Regions from separate parts of the Novosphingobium mississippiense genome, predicted to be linked through region 1. Evidence: riboswitches for the same ligand, from Rfam matches in the RefSeq annotation. Region 1 holds a riboswitch; each other region holds the start of a gene.
The links. Region 1 has a riboswitch for cobalamin ahead of WBP06_RS04350 (CbtB-domain containing protein). Riboswitches for the same ligand answer to the same signal wherever they lie in the genome.
Positions count from the first base shown of each region.

Region 2: linked by a shared signal. The riboswitch ahead of WBP06_RS19440 (TonB-dependent receptor) and the one ahead of WBP06_RS04350 (CbtB-domain containing protein) in region 1 are both predicted to bind cobalamin.
Region 3: linked by a shared signal. The riboswitch ahead of WBP06_RS13170 (TonB-dependent receptor plug domain-containing protein) and the one ahead of WBP06_RS04350 (CbtB-domain containing protein) in region 1 are both predicted to bind cobalamin.
Region 4: linked by a shared signal. The riboswitch ahead of WBP06_RS18670 (TonB-dependent receptor) and the one ahead of WBP06_RS04350 (CbtB-domain containing protein) in region 1 are both predicted to bind cobalamin.

Region 1 is NZ_CP147001.1:920,356-925,226, forward strand. It holds gene WBP06_RS04340 (Rieske 2Fe-2S domain-containing protein) at 1-903, opposite strand, end outside; gene WBP06_RS04345 (CbtA family protein) at 1,080-1,802, opposite strand; gene WBP06_RS04350 (CbtB-domain containing protein) at 1,811-2,035, opposite strand; cobalamin riboswitch at 2,071-2,216, opposite strand; gene WBP06_RS04355 (histidine phosphatase family protein) at 2,231-2,842, shown strand; gene WBP06_RS04360 (hypothetical protein) at 2,877-3,149, shown strand; gene WBP06_RS04365 (BamA/TamA family outer membrane protein) at 3,424-4,515, opposite strand; gene yghU (glutathione-dependent disulfide-bond oxidoreductase) at 4,755-4,871, opposite strand, start outside.
Region 2 is NZ_CP147003.1:193,891-198,761, forward strand. It holds gene WBP06_RS19430 (PepSY-associated TM helix domain-containing protein) at 1-69, opposite strand, end outside; gene WBP06_RS19435 (hypothetical protein) at 66-245, opposite strand; gene WBP06_RS19440 (TonB-dependent receptor) at 350-2,488, opposite strand; cobalamin riboswitch at 2,674-2,918, opposite strand; gene WBP06_RS19445 (TonB-dependent siderophore receptor) at 3,295-4,871, shown strand, end outside.
Region 3 is NZ_CP147001.1:2,784,030-2,788,900, forward strand. It holds gene cobT (nicotinate-nucleotide--dimethylbenzimidazole phosphoribosyltransferase) at 1-1,001, opposite strand, end outside; gene WBP06_RS13165 (DUF1636 domain-containing protein) at 998-1,405, opposite strand; gene WBP06_RS13170 (TonB-dependent receptor plug domain-containing protein) at 1,405-3,348, opposite strand; cobalamin riboswitch at 3,536-3,745, opposite strand; cobalamin riboswitch at 3,805-4,030, shown strand; gene WBP06_RS13175 (hypothetical protein) at 4,228-4,845, shown strand; gene WBP06_RS13180 (cobyrinate a,c-diamide synthase) at 4,842-4,871, shown strand, end outside.
Region 4 is NZ_CP147003.1:27,859-32,729, forward strand. It holds gene WBP06_RS18655 (TonB-dependent receptor) at 1-48, opposite strand, end outside; gene WBP06_RS18660 (DUF4142 domain-containing protein) at 606-1,193, shown strand; gene WBP06_RS18665 (acyl-CoA dehydrogenase) at 1,284-3,554, opposite strand; cobalamin riboswitch at 3,685-3,928, shown strand; gene WBP06_RS18670 (TonB-dependent receptor) at 4,102-4,871, shown strand, end outside.

The DNA.
Region 1 (4,871 bases):
GTCGTCCACCGCGAAGCGGCGCGCCATGCCCCAGAAATAGTGGTGGCTGGTCTCGGTTTCCGGCGTGATGAAATCGACGACGATGCTGGATGCTTTGGCCGCTTCCGGCGCGTCGTAGCCGCCCTGGCCCTCCAGCGCCACGCCCACCTCGATCATGACGTGGCTGGGCAGCGTGAAGCGGCAGAGCTGCCAACGGTCGACCGTGGCGTCTTCGTCAAGCCCGGCCCCGCGCAGCGCCATGCGCCAGAACGGCGGGGCCTTGATCGCGTCCATGAAGCGGCTGGTGACGACTTCCTGTGCATCCGCGTGGGTGCGGACGGGGGCCTCGTCGATTTCCTTCTGGCCGATGCTGCTGGAATGGACGTAGGTTTCGTGCGTCAGGTCCATCAGGTTGTCGATCATCAGGCGATAGTCGCAGGCGATGTGGTAATAGCCGCCGCCATAGGCCCATTCCTCGCTATCCGCCCATTCCAGCGGGTGGAGGCAGGCGGCGTCGGCCTGATCCGGATCGCCGGGCCATACCCAGACGAAGCCATGGCGTTCGATCGTGGCGAAGCGGCGGCCGGCCGGGAAGCCGCCGACTTTCTGCCCGGGCATTTCCGCCGCCTTGCCCAGACAGTCCATGACCAACCCGTGATAGCCGCAGACCAACCGCCCTTCGCGCACGAAACCCAGCGAGAGCGGAGCGCCGCGATGGGGGCAGAAGTCTTCCAGCGCCGTGGGCTGACCGTCCGCGCCGCGAAAGAACACCATGCGTTCGCCGCAGATCGTGCGGCCCAGTGGCCCGTCCGCGATCTCGTCCGGCATGCAGGCGACGTACCAGGCGTTTTTGGGCCAGGTCTGAGCCTTGGGAATCTGGGTGCTGGGGCTGTCGGTGGTGGCAATTTGCGCCGCGCCGTTCATGAATCCACTCCTGTCGTCGATTATTGGATCCAATAATCGTAAATTTGGATCCAATGTCAAGTTCGAAGGAGTCCCGCCATCTGCACCCGGCTAAACGCAAATGCCCCGCCGCGCAGTATGCGGGCGGGGCATTTGCATTGTGAGGAGGCGTCCGGGTTGTCGGCGCCCAGGCGCTGTCAGGCGTTGCGCTGTCGCTGCAGCACGCGTTCCGCCCAGAGCCCGAAGGCGAGGCCGATTGTGGCCCACAGCACCAGCTGCGTCCCCATCGATGCGACGCGGAAGTTCCACAGGAGGACGGCGGGGAAATCGCCGGGAACCTCGTCGATCACCGGCAGCAGGAACTGGCCGACGCCGACCACGCCGACATAGACAACGACCGCCAGCAGCGTCGCGTCGAAGCCGCGCCCGGGCCGCGCCATCGCGCTGCGTACGCGCGCGGCGATCACGGCGGCGCCCAGCGAAAGGGCGATCATGGCGAAATAGGCGGCGGTGCGCAGCGCCACCGTCTCATGCTTGCCCACCGCAGGCGGCGTCTGCGGATATTTCAGCGCCGGCACGATGACCACCAGCAGGAAGGTCAGCGCCGCCAGCACAAGCGCAAAGCTGCGCGGGCCAAGGTGGCTCATGCGGCCGTAGCCATAGGCGAAGACCAGCGAGAACACGCCGCCCACCGCCGCGCCGTAGAGGGCAAGCGCGGTGATCAGCCCGGCGCCTTTCTGCGTATCGCGGCTGACGAGTTCCTCTTCTTCCGGCATTCCGGGGTGATGAGTCGCGTGGCTTTCCTCATAGCCGATGGCGCGGTCAATCTGGGGTTCGGCGAAGCCACGCGCGAAAAGCGTGGCCAAAAGCGCGCCCAGGATGCCGGCAAGCATCCCGCGCCAGAGCAGGTTACGGGTCATGTGCTATCTCAGTGGCAGGGGAAGCCGAGGAGGTGGCGTCCGTCATGCACGAATTCGTGCACGTACATGCCCTGGAACAGCGCGAAGGCGCCCTGTTCGGTGCTGACGAAATAGAGGAAGATCAGGGCCAGAAGCGTGCCCAGCACGGCCCAGGGGGCGATATCCTCGATCGGGATGGCGTTGCCGCCCTGCACCGGAATGAAGGCATCGTCGAAAACTGCGGCGCTGGCCATCGTCATGCTCCTTTTGGGGATTGCGCGTCCCTTGGAAAACCTGTTGCCGGGAAGAAGGTCTGGCTCTCGACGGCGTGAATGCCATTCGATTACAGTGGCGCGACCGCGCCGGGATTACACCGGCTTCTTCGTTCCTGACCGCTGTCCCTTAGGACGCGGCGTCTTCTCCCGTCAACGATTTCAGAGCTTTTCTCCTTGGCCACCACGCTTCTGCTGATCTGTATCGCCGCTACGTCGTCCAGCCGGCAGGGTCGGTTTCCCGATCCCGGGGAGCCGCTGGACCACGGCGGGCTGCGCGATGCGGCCGGGATGGCTGTCGCCGCTCGCTTCCACGATCGCGTTCATTGCAGCCCGGCACGCGCCGCCGGAGAGACTGTTGCGGCGATGGCGCTGACGGCGAGCGTGGAGCCGGCGCTGGCGGACATCGATCATGGCGAATGGAGCGGGCTGTCCTTCGCCGGGATCGACCCGGCCGCACTGGCGACATGGCTTGCCGATCCGGCCGGCGGAGCGCCGGGCGGGGAATCGATGCCGCTGGCTTGCCAGCGCATCGGCAGGTGGATGGATGCGATCGTTGCGCAAGATGGGCCGGTCTGCGCGATCACCCACCCGATGATGGTGCGCGCGGCACTGGCCCACGCGCTGGGAATGCCGTTTTCCGCCGCGCTGGCGATCGACATCGCGCCGCTGTCCCGCACGGTGTTGTCGTTCAATCGCAGCTGGCGATTGCAGGCGCTGGAGCCGGCGATTTCCAACTCCGTTTCAGGCGCCGGTTCCGTTTTAGCTGTACGGTCGCGAACAAGGTGATAGCCTGCCCTGGCAACCTGCTAAGGAGAGCACGATGCCGCTGATCGAACGGGCCGCACGGGTACTGGCAAAGTCCAGAAGCGGAAGCGACGATTGGGATCATCTCGACACGAAAACTCAGGAAGAACTCAAGAGCACCGTGGTCGCGGTGATCAAGGCGCTTCGCGTTCCCACGCCGGGGATGTGCGCCGCCGGGCACAAGCTGTTGCTGGAGGAGGGGCACTCCGTCGGCACCAGCGATGCGCACGATGCATGGCAGGTCATGGTCGACGCCGCGGTGGGGGGCGTGCCCGTCACCAGCGGCTAGGCGCCGCTGTCCGGGCAAAGATACGCGATCTTCGTGGCTTATGCGCGACCCGGCGGGCCTTATCGTGCCCGTCGGGCGATCACAGGTGTCCGGTGCAATAGGCGACCAGAAGGATAAGCGGAATGGGAACGCCGATGATCCACAGAAGTGCTGAGCGCATGGTGAAAATCCTCTCTTCGTTGCCTGAACGAACAGACGGATGACGGCATTGTTCCGCGCCTGAAATTTGCCGGGGAATGGGGTATGCGACACGGGGGCGGCGCCGGGCGGCGGGTCAGAAGGCTTCGGCAATGCCCAGGTAGACGGCTTTCGAATCCTTCCCCACCGCCAGATCCAGGCGCAGGTTGATGTTCGTCTTGCGCGATGGCTGGAATCGCAGGCCGACGCCACCTGCAGGCAGCAGCTTGCTGTCGCCGATACGGCCCAGACCGGGCGCGATCCCGCCGATCCCCGCAAAGGCCACGCCGCCGACTCGCCAGAACAGGTGCTGGCGCACTTCGCCCTGCAGCGCCCAGCTTGCACCGTCGCGGTAGCGGCCGCTCTTGTACCCTCTGAGGTCGTTCTTCTGGCCATAGAGGCACAAGTCGTAGAACGGCGCCCCGTTCGATGCCGCGCAGATGCCGGCGTGGAGGGCGAGCACGGTGTTCGTTCCCCTGGGCATGTACCAGCTGGCCCCGGCAGTCAGCTTGCGTGAGGTGAAGTCGCCACCCAGAACCTTTACGCTCCACAGCCATTCGGCATGGGCATAGAGGCCCTTGCGCGGATTGAGCGTATCGTCCCGCGTATCGTAGGTTATCGCCGGGCCCAGTTGCATGATGCCGGACTTGGCCTCGTCCGCCGGGATCGTCTGGTCCGGGTAGGGCGGCGTCACATCGCTGTTGGTGATGTCCACCATCGCATAGATAAGCCGCAGCCCGGCGTAGAGGTTGGGCGAGACGCGCTTTTGCGCCTGCATGCGAACCGCCACGACGGTCTCGTCCAGCTTCACCGCGACATTGCGGTCGCCGGCTTCGGGGCCGATGCCGTAATAATCGGTCACCAGCTTTCCCGCGCCTGCCGCTGCAGTGATGCGATAGCTGTCGTCATCCAGAGACATGCTGTGAAAGCCGCCCAGCAGCCAGTTGCCGTTGCTGGTCTTCATTGCCGCGCCGCCGCTGATCCACGGCGATGGCGCGTCGTTCGGATTGTAGAAGGCAACCGCGGCAACGACGATGCCGGTGCCCAGCGACGGGTTCGTGATCGGCAGGGGAATCGCCAGAATATCGCGCCCGCTGTCTTTCCCCGCGACTTTGGCGATGGCCTGCGCCTGATCGTCCACTTCGTCCATCTGATCGCCGGGCTCCGCTGCCCATGCGGTGCCGGTCATGACGCAGGCACAGGCGATGACGACGGCAGCAACCGACCCCGCCGTTCGGCGCCGGGCGCGGTTCCTTTGCGGGGCGGGTGGCGTTCGTGCACGCATGCACGAAGCGGATTACGCTTGTGCCGTTTTCGGCATATCCGGACTAACCCGCAAATGATCGCGGGAAACGCCCGGCCGTCCGGCGGCCACAGGATTTGACGCGGCGGCGCGGACTCTTTCCGACCGCCGCGTCTGCGGGCCGCTTATCCGGCGAGCACGGCGTCGATATCGGCAGCCGAATGGCGTTCGCGCACGAAGCCATCACCGTTGCGATTGACGATGCGGCCGCGCTGCACGCCCTTGCGCGCAGCCAGTTCCTC
Region 2 (4,871 bases), on a different replicon from region 1:
CACCCACCCGAACAGCAGCCCGCACCAGGTATGAAGCCAGCCCATCGACTGGCGCAGGGTATCCTTCACCGAACGCCTCCCAGCATCAGGCAGAGTGGCAGCGCCGTTCCGGCCAGAAGTTCCAGCCACACGCGCAGGGCGCTGCGGAGAGCAAACGCCCGCAAGATCACCACCACGAACAATACGAAAGCGAAGCAGGTGGCGAGAATGTTGGCGTCCACCGCATCCATTGGCAGGAGCCTCACCGCTGCTGCGATCCAGACGTAACACAGGGCATAAGCCCCGACGGTTGCCGCCAATATGCGCGCTGCAATGCTGCGCCGATCAGCGTCCTGCCTTGCCGCCACGGTCAGAACCGCTGCTCGAACGTCGCGGCGACGCTGCGAGGCTCACCCAGAATCCACTGCGAGGTGGAGTAGCTGTTCTGGACGTAGATCTTGTCGAAGACATTGCGCAGATTGAGCGTCACGCTCGTTTTCTCGCCTAGATCGTAACGGGCCGAGGCATCGACGAGTGCATAGGCGGGGATGCGCCGGGTATTGGCAGCGTCGGAGTACCGCTTGCCGACGTAACGCAGGCCCGCGTCCAGGTGCAGCGGCTGGAGTGGCCGCCACGAGAGCCACAAGTTGGCCGCCCGGTCCGCCACACCGATCGGCATGTTGCCGTTTCGGCTGACCAGGGCGGTGCCGACCAATTCGTCGAAATCGTCGTACTGCGCAGACAGGATCGTGCCGTTGGCAAGGATGCTGAAATCCTTCGTCACGGCCAGTCCGAACGAGGCTTCGAGGCCATAGGACGACTGCTGGCCAACCTGCACCGATATCGTAGGATCGGTGGCCGATCGGGTCAGAATCTTCTTTTTGACGATGCGGTAGGCGGAGAGCGTGAACTCGCCCCTGCCGCCCAGGAAAGTGGCCTTGGCGCCGGCCTCCCATTGTTCGCCGGTGGAGACGTCGAAGTTCGTCTGTGCCAGCGTGGCGGTGAGGAATGCCGTTACCGGATCGGCGGCAGTCGAATATTGCGCGTAGAGCGAAATCGTATCGATCGGGTTGTAGACCAGCCCGATACGCCAGCTGGTGCTGGGATAATGCGCGGTATAATCGGCCGTCGGATCGAGCGCGTCATGGCGCTGGGTCGTCGGACGATCGTAGCGAAGACCCGATACCAGCGAGAGCCTGCTGGAGAACGACAGGCGACTTTCGCCGAAGAGCGCCCATTGCTCTACATCGGTCTTGTACTTGTACCGGGTGCCGAAGGCGCCATCGAGGAAGGTGCCGGGCGTGAAGTCATAGGGATCGATCAGATCGGAGCGGGTGTTCGGCGAACTGTCGGTGCGCAGCAAGTCGCCGGTGTTGTATTCGCCGCCCAGGCTGAGGCGATGATCCAGCCCGAACAGCGTGTGGTCGAAAACGGCGTTGAAGCGATCGCCCCATTGCTTGGTCTTGTAGAAGATTTCCAGATAGCTGGATCGGCGGATCTGGTCACCGGACCAGGCGTACCCTTCCGCATTGCGCCAATGCTTGTAGCCTGTGAGGTAGTAGGCGACATTGGTGATCGTCACGCCATCCGCGGGCGTCCATTCGGCCTTGGCCTGGGTCCAGGCATCGTCGAAGCGCAGCGAACGGTCGGCGATGTTGTAATTCTTCTTGCGGATATCGCGCACCAGCTTGCCGTCACGGAGCGGAGTTCCGTACCAGATCGTCGGGTCGAGATCGGCACGATCGTGGGTCAGCGTCAGCACGAGGTCATCGCTCGCTTGCCAGCGCAAGGCGGCCGAAAGCGCTAGGCTGCGCGACTGGCCGCGCTCCATCCACCCGTCAGAGCGATTGTAGCTGAGGTCGACCCGGTAGGAGAGCTTGTCGCCGATCGGTCCACCGATGCCGCCCGCCGCCGCATAGGTATCGAAGGAACCGCCGCTGAGGCGCACTTCGCCTTCGAAGTGATCGGTGTTGGGTTTCTTGCGCACGACGTTGATGGCGCCGCCGATGCCGCCCTCGCCATAAAGCACCGAGGCTGCACCGCGCAGCACTTCGATACGTTCGGCCATCCATGGGTCGGCAGGGAAGGTCTGCGTGGTCGTCGTGTAGACGCGCATCCCGTCGTAGAGTTGCATCACCGACGTGTACCCGGTGAAGCCGCGCGAACTGAGCGAATAGCCGAAGGCCGAACTGTTGTTGATGAGGCCCGGTGCGCGTGCTGCGGCGGCCACGACGGTTCGATCTCCCAGGCTGCGTATCATCTCCTTGGTGATGACGTCGACGCTGGCGGGCGTCTGCATGGGCGTCAGCCCCAGACGGCTGGAGGCGTCGGCGGTCTGGCCGAGTTGCAGGACACCGGCCTTGCGCGCGGTGACGACGATGCTTTCGGCGCGGCTCTCGGTGGCATCCGTTTCGGCGTCCTGCGCCTGCGCCGACGTGGCGGCGGCCACCAGTGCGCCGAACGATGCGCCGGCACGCAGCAGCCCGGAAAGAAGTGTGATGGTATTCATAATGTAACCCCCGTTGCGTTGCTCAGTCGAACGGACAGGTCCCGCGAGAGGGGCGTCCCCCGCACGGGTGCAGCGGCGGAATCCGGGCGCGAACGAGCGGCCGGCGAAACCCGCCGTTGCGGCCTGGCCGCAAGTTCGTCGCTCAGACGGAGTACACCGTGCCGCGGCCATCCCCTGGACCAAGGCAAGAGCGACCGGACGCTGGCAGGTCTCCTGGCTCGCGGGTCATCGCTCGATGCACGGCCTTCCCAGGCCTCGCAGGAGTTAGCGTCCGGCCCAGTGGCTGCGTGCGGGGGCCTTGCCCCGCCGCGTGATGTGCATCGCGCTCACCGCTTACAGTTGCAGGGACAGCCTCGGCTTCAAGGGACCAGCCCTCTCACCGCGTTCCCTTTTAAGCTTCTTTCGAAGCACCAACGCGATCTTGTCTCTTTTCAGAGACGAGGCGTCATTATGGCCTGTAAAAGGAGAATTCAAGTCGCTCGTCGAACGAGGAAGATTCCCGATTTTCCTTCCCCGGCGTTTCATCGGTTCGCCGCCGAGCGGAACGGTGAGTTTACGCAGTGGCCCATCGGCGCCGCGTGCTTCCTGAAGGCGCAGCCAGATTCTCAATCATGTTTGAAGCGGGAAGGGCATCATAGGTTTCCGTCATGTTGCTGGAAAACGAAGGAATTTTGCTATTCCGCGCAAAGCGGTGCTTAACAATGATATGATGCAACATATCATTGACGCATCATCACCACCCTGACAGAAGCCCCCGCGACCAAGGGTGATGCGCGCTCTTTGGCACATATCTTCGTGGGGATTTCATGCTTCGTTTCACGCAGGACCGCAGGCTTTTGGCCAGCGCCATGCCGTTCGCCCTGGCCCTGGCGCCCTACCCGCTGACGGGCGAGGCGCTGGCCGAAGAAGCGCTGCTCGATGAGGAGGGATACGCCGAGGAGCGCAGCGAGGCCATTACCGTCACCGGCGTGCGTCAGGCCTATCGCGGGAACTTCGCGGTTTCTGAAATCCCGCAGTCGATCGCGGAAATCTCGGCGGAGACGCTGCAGCAGAACGGCATCCAGCGTCTGACCGATGCGCTCGATCTCAACGCCTCGGTGGTGCGACAGAACACGCTGGGCGGCTTGTGGGATTCCTTCGCGATCCGTGGTTTCGCCGGCGATGAGAACATGCCGAGCGGGTACCTCGTCAACGGCTTCAACGGGGGGCGCGGTTTCGGAGGGCAGCGCGACGCCGCCGGAATCGATCGGGTCGAAGTCCTGAAAGGCCCGGCTGCGGCGCTGATCGGGCGCGGGGAGCCGGGCGGCTCGATCAATCTCGTGACCAAACAGGCGGAGCTGGGCCGCTCGTTCGGCACCGCATCGATCCAGTATGGCAGCTGGGATCGGGTTCGCGGCGAGGCGGACATCAATCTTGCGCTCACGGAAGGGCTCACCGTGCGGCTGATCGGCTATGCCGAGGATGGCGATACCTTTCGCGATCACGTCCACCAGTCGCGTTGGGGCTTCCTGCCTTCGGTCGGGCTGACACTCGGCCCCGATATCCGCCTTACCTACGACTTCGAGAAGACGCGCGTGGCGGTGCCGTTCGATCGCGGCATCGTCGTGTTGAACGACAACTTCGATACGGTGCCGCGTTCGCGGTTCCTTGGCGAGCCGGGAGACGGTGACACCGTGGCCCGCGCCACCGGCCACCAGCTACGCCTGCAGCACGAGTTCAGCGATCGCTTGAGCCTGCTGATTGGTGGTAGCCTGCGTGATACGCTGCTCACCGGCTTTTCCTCGGACGCGGAGACGGTCGCCTCGCGGCAGGCGCTCTATTCCGACGGCCGATCGCTTTCGCGCCAGCGCCGATCGCGACGCTACGATGCCCGGCACTACGTGGTCCGCGCGGAGCTTGCCGGCGAATTCGAAACCGCCTCGCTCCACCACCGGGTGTTGATCGGCGCGGATTACGACAGCTTCGATTATGATCAGGTCTTCCTGCGCTTTCGCCCGCCCTTGCTGAGCACCAATCCGACCGAACAGCAGGGCAACGTGATCGACATTCTCGATCCGGTCTATGGACGCTTCCCCTTGCCAGTGGGCTCGACGATGATGGACCGCGTCGATCGCCAGCGTTCCATCGGGGCCTATGTGCAGGATCAGATCGAGATCGGCGAGCGCCTGCAAGTGCGCATCGGTGGCCGCTACGATCATCTGACGCTGGAGACCGACAACCGCTTGAGCCATGTCTACAGTGACCGGCAGCACCGCCGTTTCAGCCCTCAGGTGGGTGCGGTCTACAAGCTGAGCAAACCGCTGACGGCCTACGCCGCTTATGCGCAGGGCTTCCGCGCCAACGTGGGCACGGACGTGAGTGGCACGATATTCGACCCGGAGAC
Region 3 (4,871 bases), 1.9 Mb from region 1:
ACCGCGGCCTCCGCGAAAGTCGCCATGCCGGCATGGGCCGCCAGCGCGGAGCGCACGATCTGTGCCGCCACTGCCGCGCCCGATCCTTCACCCAGGCGCATGTCGAGGTGGAGAAGCGGATCTAGGCCGAACTTTTCCAGCAGACGCACATGCCCCGCCTCCGTCGAGCAATGTGCCGCGATGCAATGGTCCAGCAGCGCGGCATTGTCCGCGAACAACGGTGCAAGCGCGGCGCAACAGATGAACCCGTCGAGCAGCACGGGAATGCCGTGATGCCGCGCTGCCAGTACGGCACCGGCCATCGCCGCGATCTCGCGCCCGCCAAGCCGGCGCAAGGTTTCGAAGGCATCGGTGCAGGCCACCCCATGCAGCGCCAGCGCCGCCGCCACGGCATCGGCCTTGCGGGCGACGCCTTCGTCGTCGAGCCCGGTGCCGCGCCCGGTCCAATCGCGGGCGGCCCCGCCGAAGACCTGCGCGCAAAGCGCGGCGGCAGGCGTGGTGTTGCCGATGCCCATCTCGCCCACGAACAGCAGGTCCAGATCGGGCTTCACCGATGCCGCGCCGATGTTCAGCGCATCCAGGCATTCGGCCTCGCTCATCGCCGGTTCGCCGGTGATGTCGCCGGTCGGCCGGTCAAGATCGATGGGAACGACGGACAGCTCGGCCCCGCAGGCCTGCGTCAGGGCATTGATGGCCGCTCCGCCAGCACGAAAGTTGGCGACCATCTGGTGCGTCACTTCGGGCGGAAAGGCACTGACGCCGCGCGCGGCAACGCCGTGGTTGCCGGCGAAGACCACCGCGCCGATGCGTTCGGCGCGCGGCTTTTCCTGCCCCTGCCAGCCGGCCATGAACACCGCGATCTCTTCCAGCCGGCCTAGCGAACCGGCAGGCTTGGTCAGTTCCGCCTGCCGTTGCGCGGCCGCCTTCAATGCGGCGCCATCGGGCGCGCGGAGCTGGGCAAGCGCGGCGGCAAAGGCGGCGCGATCGGCGAACATCGTCATGTGCAGATGAATCCTTCAGGCGGCGTGCGCGTGATGAAATGCCCCTTCACGCCATCGGGCCACTGGCGATAGGGCACCTGCCCTTCCTCGCTTTCCGCATGGCGCGACGCATATTCCAGAACGGCGCGCGCTGCCTCCTCGCCGGGCGTGAAGTCACCCAGCACATAGCCCACTTTGCCCGGCGCGCGGATGTGCACGGTGCAATGGCGCTGGCAGGCGAACAGGCAGGCCGTTTCCTGAACGGCCACGCCCTGCAGGCTTGGATCGGCAGCCTGCACCGCGCGCATCGCCTCCGCCAGCAACGCGCCGCCGCGCCGGCCGCCGTCATCCTCACGCGCTTCTGCCGAGAGCCGGCAGGTATTGCAGACGACCACCGACGGCCCCGGCGCGACGGCGCGCAGCATCAGAACTGGCTCCGGATGCCGAAGTAGACGGTGCGGCCAAGCTGGCCATAGCCGGCGACGGTTTCATAGTCCTTGTCGGTCAGGTTCTCGATCCGGCCCTGCAGCATCAGCCCGGGCGTGACCTGCCACTGCGCGCGCAAATCCAGCAACCAGTAATCGTCCAGCTTCGCGGTGCCGGTGGCAGCGTTGTAGCTCTCACCCGAATAGCGTGCGGCCAGGCTGGCGCGGATGCCCTGCGGCAGTTCCACGCCGCCCTCGATATTGGCGAGGTGACGCGGCACGCGCTGCAGCTGACGACCATAGGTGCTGCTGTCCGGCGTGCGGTCTTCCGCTTCGATCAGGCTGTAGTTGCCGTCCAGGAACAGCACGTTCCACTTGGCCGATGCTGCCAGTTCCAGGCCCTGCGCATGGGCCTTGCGGACATTGGCGTAGTAGCCGAAGCGCGTGGTATCGGTGCCGGGGATATAGCAGATGTCGGGCAGCGCGCCGGTGAACGGGCAGTAGGAAAAGTCGATCAGGTTGCGGGTATCGCGCTGGAACCAAGTGGCGGAAACGTGAAGCAGTTCGCCCAGGCTCTGTTCGGCGCCCACTTCCCAGCCCTTGGCCTTTTCCGGCTTGAGATCGGACACCCCGTAATCGCTGAACAGTTGATAGAGCGAAGGCGCCTTGTACCCTTCGTCATAGCTGGCGCGCAGCACGGTCTTGCCCTCGTTCGGGGTGTAGGCCGCACCGGCGCTGAACACCGTGTTGCCGCCGAAGCGCGACTGGTGATCGTACCGCGCGCCGCCATTGACGGTCAGGCCGGTCACCGGGCTGACGCGCAGTTCGCCATAGACGCTGTTGGTGCTCACCTTGTTGGGCGTGGCGGTGTAGAGCGCGGTGCTGTCATCGGGCGAGACCGTGGTCATGCGCTGCTCCTCCCGCTCGGCCCCGAACACGGCCTGCACCGCCTCGGAGAAGCTATAGGTGCCCTGATACTCGAAACGGCGTACGCGGCCGTGCGCGTCGAACGTGATCTGGCGAACGTCGCGCGTCGGGTCGTAATTGGCGCGGTCGGTCTCGGTCTGCGTCACCGCCACGCGGTTGACCAGCTTGCCGTCCAGCAGCGCGAAGTTCAGGCCGGCATAGCCCGACCATTCCTTGGTGCGGCCGAATTCCAGCGAATCCGCGTTGTATCCGTCGAAATCGTTGCGCGAATTCGACCAATAGCCCCTGAGGTCCAGCGAGACGCCGGGCGCCAGGCGAACGGTCGCCGTGCCGCTGGCGGAAGACCGCGTGAAGCCGTCCGCCTCGGTACCCTGATCCCACGCGGAAATCCCGTCAGTGGTGAAGCGGGAGGCGGAAACGCGCCAGTCGATCATGTCCGATGTGCCGCCAAGCCCGGCGCGGGCAGACACGGTGTCATGCGTGCCGGCCTCCACCGCGAAGCTGCCTTCCAGCGGCTCGGTCGGCTTGCGGGTGGTGACGTTGACGACGCCGCCGATGGCATCGCTGCCCCACAGGATCGACTGCGGGCCGCGCAGGATCTCGATCCGGTCGATATCGTCGGTGAACAGGGTGGAATAGCCGTAGCCGCCCGCGGTCGAGGATGCGTCAGCCAGGCGCATGCCGTCGATCACCATGACCGACTGCCCCGCATCGGCGCCGCGAATGCGCAGCGACGTGGTGGTGCCGTAACCACCGTTGCGCGAAAGGCTGATGCCGGGGGTGCGCAGCAGCACATCGGTCACCGCGATCGGCTGCGCGGCCACGATCTGCTGATCGTCCAGAACCGTGATCGTTTCCGCCACGCGATCGGCATCCACGGGCGTGCGCAGCGCGGTAACGACGATACCGTCGGCGGTGCCCTCGGCAGCGGCATCGGCAGCTTCCGCAGCATGGCCGGTGGCGGGGACAAGCGCCAGTGCAAGCGGGCTGGCGGCGGCGAGAATGCGGTACTTCATCGTATTTCCTTCGAAACAGTCGTCGAAGCCCCGGCGGTTCGGCATCTGGACGAAGGACAGGCGCAAAGCGCTCCGGCAAAGGGGCCGGACGACGGGCGGCGTCCTCCACCCAGGCCGGTGGCCGGCGGAGCGGTGGCTGTCGTCGCGCGAGGAAACACCCCCGTTCACCCGGCACACCCTGTCCGGACGAAGAACGACCGCGACGGGCAGGTCTCCTGGCTTGCGGGTCGGTGCCGGTTCAGCCGCCTTCTCGGGAATTGCGCCGTTTTCACTGGCCTGGCTCCCAATGGCGAAATGGCCGAACGGCTCGCCGCTTACAGTTGCAGGGGCAGCCCGGGTCTTGCACCCGTGTTCCCTTTTGATCCCCTTGCGGGGAACCTGTCGCGGCGCGGCAACTATCGTGCGGCAAGCCGGCTGGCAAGTGTGCGAAGCTTGCGCCCCTGCGCAAAGTGCCATAGGCGGGACGGCGCAAGGGGTGCCCGAAAGGGCTTAATCGGGAAGCCCGGGCCCGCGGGAAACCCTCGCGGCAGGCCGGCACTGCTCCCGCAACTGTAGCCGGGGATGCGCCCCGCCAGATGCCATTGGGGCCGCGAGCGTTCATGCTTCCAGGCTTTCGAGAAGGCGGCGGACAGGCGCGACGATCCGGCAAGTCAGGAAACCGGCCCTTCGCCGTCGATCCTTCGCGCGGGCGGGATGCACCGGGCGGACGAGGCGGGGTTCCATCGCGGGATCCGCCTTGGCGAGACGACAAGCCGCATGTCGTTTCGAAGGGAGCCCGTACGCAATGACACCGATCCGCTGATCCTCGCCGGGGCGATATCGCCCCCGACACCTGTCGCGCACGCGCCTTCCCTTCCAGCTCGCCGGGAGACAACCGTCATGAACACTGCCGCCAAACCTGCTTTCGCCCGCCCCGCTTCAGATAGCCCCGCCTCCAACCGGCTGCCCCTTTGCATATTCGCCGCGCTGGCCGTGCTGATGCTGGCAACGCGCAGCCATTCGCTCAGCCACCTGGTCCACTTGCCCGATACCGACCTTGCCAGCTTCTTCGTGCTGGGCTTCTTCGTGCGCCGCATGGTCGCCTTCGCCGCGCTGTTCATGCTCGGTTTCGCGATTGACGTGGTGGTGATCCAGGTGCTGGGCGGTTCGGGCTTCTGCTTCACGCCGGCCTACTGGATGCTGCTGCCCGCACACGGTTTGCTCTGGCTGGCCGGCCGTTTCGCCGCCGCCCGCTGGGGCGATCGCCTCTCCGCCCTCCCCGCGATCGTCGCGCTGCTGATAGCGGCAAGTTTCGCAGCGAATCTGCTGACGAGCGGGGGATTCTATTTGCTCGGCGGCCGCTATCCCGATCCGACGCTGGCCGGCTTCCTGCCACGCATCGCCCGCTATTTCCCCGGCGTCCTGCTGGCCACGCTGCTGTGGTCCGGCGTTGCCGCGGCACTCTGGGCACTCGTGGTAACCGCGCGTCCCCACCTGCGCATTCGGCCCCATCGATGACTGCCTGTCCCGCGCTGTTGATCGCC
Region 4 (4,871 bases), on a different replicon from region 1:
CACAGCGAAGCCTGCCGCGGATGCGGCAAGAACGGAACGTTTCTGCATTGGATGTACGACCTCAATTGCGGTGCCCGCGAAGGGCATCATGGCTGCAGCGTGCGTCTCCTGGCCCCCGGAAGCACAATCGTCCGCCAACGGTCGTCTTCAGGCAGCCTGAGCATCGCTGCTGCCGAAGCCTTAATCGTTTGAATATGACAGTGTCGAGACATCTGCTGCAGAGTTAGCCAATGGGAAAAGTAAAATCCGAGTAGTGATGCCTTTGTGCAACTGCAGTAAATCTTATTACTTGATAATTTCGATATTATTTCGTTTATATTGTCGATTATAGCCATGTGGTAAAGTTGGGGCTACACGTTGAAACCATCTAATTGTTGCGAATCGTGCTGTCGGAAATGCGGATTGCCGCCGACATCCACCCTTTGCGCGGTTGGCTACACTGTGAGTGGCACCGAAGGTAACGACCTGGGCCAATGGGCAAGGGCGATCGTCGTGCCATTGCTTTGCTGGAGGACGGGCGACGGAACGGCAAATGTCCTGTCGTGGGAACGCAAGGCCGGGCCGTTGGTTCACGAAGCAGCAATGGACTGGAAGAGGAATTCAACATGAGGCTTCGGGTACTTTGGACCGTTTCGTTCGCGGCGCTGGCTTTGGCCGGGTGCAAGAAGGAGGCGCCTGCTGCCAATGACGCGGCGACGACGGCGCCCGCTACACCGGTGGTGCCGGGAATGGTGCCGGGCGTCGAAACGCCTGCGCCTGCCGCCACGCTGGATCCGGCGCAAACTTTCGCCAACGCCGCGGCCGCGGGTGACGCTTTCGAGATCGAGATTTCCAAGCTTGCCATCGCCAATGGCCAGTCGGCGGCGGTGAAGCGCTTTGCCAACAAGATGATCGACGCGCACACCCAATCCACCGAAAAGCTGAAGCTGGCCGCGGGCAAGGTTTCGCCGGCCATCACGCCGGACGCCAGCCTGAGCGATGCGCAGAAGCAGACGCGTGACGCCCTGAAGGACCTGAAGGGTGCGGATTTTGACAAGGCCTATGCCAAGGCGCAAGTGGACGCGCACCAGACGACGCTCGACGCGGTGAAGGCCTATGCCGCCAGCGCTGATGCGCCGGCCCCGCTGAAGGATTTCGCGAAGGCCCTGGTACCCATCGTCACCGCGCATCTGAACATGGCCAAGGCCCTGTAAGCAGCGAGGTTGTGCCCCCGGGGCACAGGCTCTGCCAGGATTGAAAAAGCCGCATGGCCGATGGTCATGCGGCTTTTTCGCGCCGTGCCGCTATTCGGCCGGGGCGGGGATGCGGCTGGCCGTGCTTTCCGGAGAGGTGGGCCCCAGTTCGTCGGCCGCGAAGTCGTCCACCGCGATCACCTCCGCCACGGCCGCATCGGCGGCGCGCAGGCTTTCAAGTTCCTCGTCGGTGATAAGGCCTTGCCCGTGGGCCTTGTCGAGATCGCGGACGCGTGCCTTGCGCAGGCGGTCGTGGACGGGCTGGGTCGCAACCGTCTGGCGGAACGCCTCGGTCAGGCGACCGACCGCTTCGTCCGCGCCGCCGATATAGACGTTTTCCACCAGACGGTCGCGCGCGGGACAGGGTTCCAGAATGATATCGGCGCACTGGCGGATCACGCGGTCGGAGGGGCCGTTGCGGCGGCGGCCGAACGGTTGGATGAACAGGCGCAGCATCCAGCCTACGGGCCGGGCCGGGAAATTGGCGATGATTTCGGCAAAGCGCTGCTCGATGGTGGCGAAGCCGCTTTCCATGCACCAGGCCAGCAGCGGCAGGTCGTCGTCCTGCCGGCCCTCATCCTCCCACCGCTTCAGCGCGCCGGACAGCAGGTAGAGTTCGGAAAGCACGTCGCCCAGCCGGGCCGAGAGCAGCTCGCGCCGCTTCAGCTCGCCGCCGAGGGTCAGGAACGCGATGTCCGAAACGAAGGCGAAGGCCGCGGCATAGCGGCTCATCTGCCGGTAATAGCGTGTCGCCTTGCCGGCCTTTGGTGCTGGGGCGAACATGCCGCCGCTCCAGTTGCGGACGAAGGCACGGATCGCCGTCTTCAAGGCGTGGCCGACATGCTTCCACAGCACCCGGTCGAAACTGGCCAGTGCCCGGCTGCGGTCTGTCTCGCCTACCGCACGGATTTCCTCCAGCAGATAGGGGTGCGACCGGATCGCGCCCTGTCCGAAAACCATCAGGCTGCGGGTGAGGATATTGGCGCCCTCCACCGTGATGCCCACGGGAATCGCGCGGTACTGGCTGCCGAGGTAATTGCGCGGCCCCTCGATGATCGCCTTGCCACCGTGAACGTCCATGGCGTCGTTGATGACCACGCGCATGCGTTCGGTGGCGTGGAGCTTGAGGATTGAGGATATCACGGCCGGATGGTTGCCCTGGTCCAGCCCGGCGCAAGTAAGCCGTCGCGCGCCATCCAGCAGGTAGGCATTGCCGGCGATCCGGGCGAGGCGTTCCTGGATGCCTTCGAACTTGCCGATCGGCAGGTTGAATTGCGATCGCACGCGGGCATAGGCACCGGTCGTATGCGCCGCGAAGGCAGCTGCCGCGGCCGAGAGTGAGGGCAGCGAGATCCCGCGCCCGGCGGCCAGCGCGCTCATCAGCATCTTCCAGCCCTGGCCCACGCGGTCCGGTCCGCCGATCACGTTGTCCAGCGGGATGAACACGTCGTGCCCCTCGTTCGGGCCGTTCTGGAAGGTCTGCATGGAAGGCACGTGACGGCGGCCGATGGTGACGCCGGGCAAATCGGTGGGGACAAGCGCCACGGTTATGCCGATATCGTCCGTTCCGCCCAGCAGGCGATCGGGGTCGTGCAGCTTGAAGGCCAGGCCAAGGATCGTCGCCACCGGGCCCAGCGTGATGTAGCGCTTGTGCCAGTTGAGGCGGATGCCGATCACCTCTTCGCCGTTCCATTCGCCCCGGCAGACCACGCCTTCGTCGATCATTGAGGCCGCGTCCGAGCCGGCCTCGGGGCTGGTGAGGCCGAAAGCGGGCACCTCGCGCCCATCGGCTAGGCGCGGCAGCCAGTATTCCTGCTGTTCCGGGGTGCCGAAGCGCAGGATCAGTTCGCCCGGCCCCAGCGAGTTGGGCACCATCGTCGTCACGGCCGTGGAGACCGAGCGGCTGGCGATCTTGCGCACGATTTCGCTATGCGCGAAGTTCGAGAAGCCCAGGCCGCCGTGCTCCTTCGGGATGATGATTCCGAAGAACTTCTCGCGCTTCAGGAAATCCCACGCTTCGGGCGGAAGGTCGCGGGTTTCCCAAGTCATCCGCCAGTCGTCGATCATCGCGCAGAGTGTGTCGACCGGGCCGTCCATGAAGGCGCACTCTTCCTCCGTCAGCGTGGCGGGCGGAACGGCCAGAAGCTGCTCCCAGTCCGGATTACCGGTGAACAGCGCGGCGTCCCACCAGGTGTTGCCGGCGTCGATCGCCTCGTTCTCGGTGGCGGACAGCGCGGGAAGCGCCGATTGCACGAGCGACAGGACCGGCCGGGTCAGGATTTCGCGGCGGGCGGCGGCGGCAAACTGGGTGGCACGCGACATCGGATGGGCTCCTTCTCCTGCCGGTCACAACGCCTGCGCATGCCGAATTGCTCCCGCGTTCGCCTTCATCCGCGCTTGCCTTGCGGTGTCCCGCGCTGTAGCCAGCCGCGGTTCGTCCATAATCGATATGGGCGGGCAAGATCGCGCCGGTGCCTCGAAAGAGGCTTAATAGGGAACGCGGTGAGAAGGGTTTTCCCTTCGAATCCGAGGCTGTCCCTGCAACTGTAAGCGGTGAGCGCGATGCATATCGCGGCAGGGCAAGGACGCCTGCCGCAGCCACTGGGCCGGACGCTAAATCATGCGGGGCCTGGGAAGGCCGTGCATCAAGCGATGACCCGTGAGCCAGGAGACCTGCCGGCGTCTGGTCGCTCTCGCTTTGGTCCAGGGGATGGCCAGGGCCCGGTATCTTTCCGTCTGAGCGACGAATGAGCGGTGAAGGCCGCATCGGTTCGCGTGACGGTCGCCCCGGGCGTCCGGCCGTTGACGCGCGCCGACCGTCGCAGACGGCACGCCTTCGCCCCCAGTCGCAGACGCCGGGGGAATACGAATGACTTTCTACATGAATGCGCTGCGCGCAGGCTTATTGGTGGGCGCCGCCTTTACCGCTGCGGCGGCCCATGCCGAAGATGCGCCTGCGGCGCCAGCCGCCGCCAGTGGCGCGGGAACCGGTGAGGCCGCCGAAATCCTCGTCTTCGGGCGTGGCGAAGCCAAGATCGGCACGGCCCACGCCGCCAGTGAGGGAACGGTAGGCGGATCGGACCTGCTGGTCCGCCCGCTGCTGCGTGTGGCAGAGCTGCTGGAAGCGGTGCCGGGCATGGTTGCCGCACAGCACTCCGGCAGCGGCAAGGCCAACCAGTACTTCCTGCGCGGCTTCAACCTAGATCACGGCACCGACTTCACGACTTATATCGATGGCGTGCAGATGAACCTGCGCACCCACGGCCACGGGCAGGGTTACCTCGACCTCAATGGTCTGATTCCGGAGATCGTCGCGCGCGAGGATTTCCGAAAGGGGCCGTACCGCGCAGACGGCGGCGATTTCGCATTGGCCGGCGCGGCCTACATGACCACGATCGACGGGTTCGAGCGCCCGTGGCTTTCGGTGGAAGGCGGATCGTACAATTCCGGCCGTCTTGCCGCCGGCGGCACGATCAAGGACCTGGGCGGCGGCGACCTTACGCTGGTCGGTCAGGCCAAGCGCTATGACGGGCCCTGGGAGGAAGCCGAACACCTGCGCCACTACGCCGGCTTCGCGAAATATGCGATGCCCTTGGGCGAAGGTACGCTTCAGGCCTCCCTCCACGCCTATCACGCGAC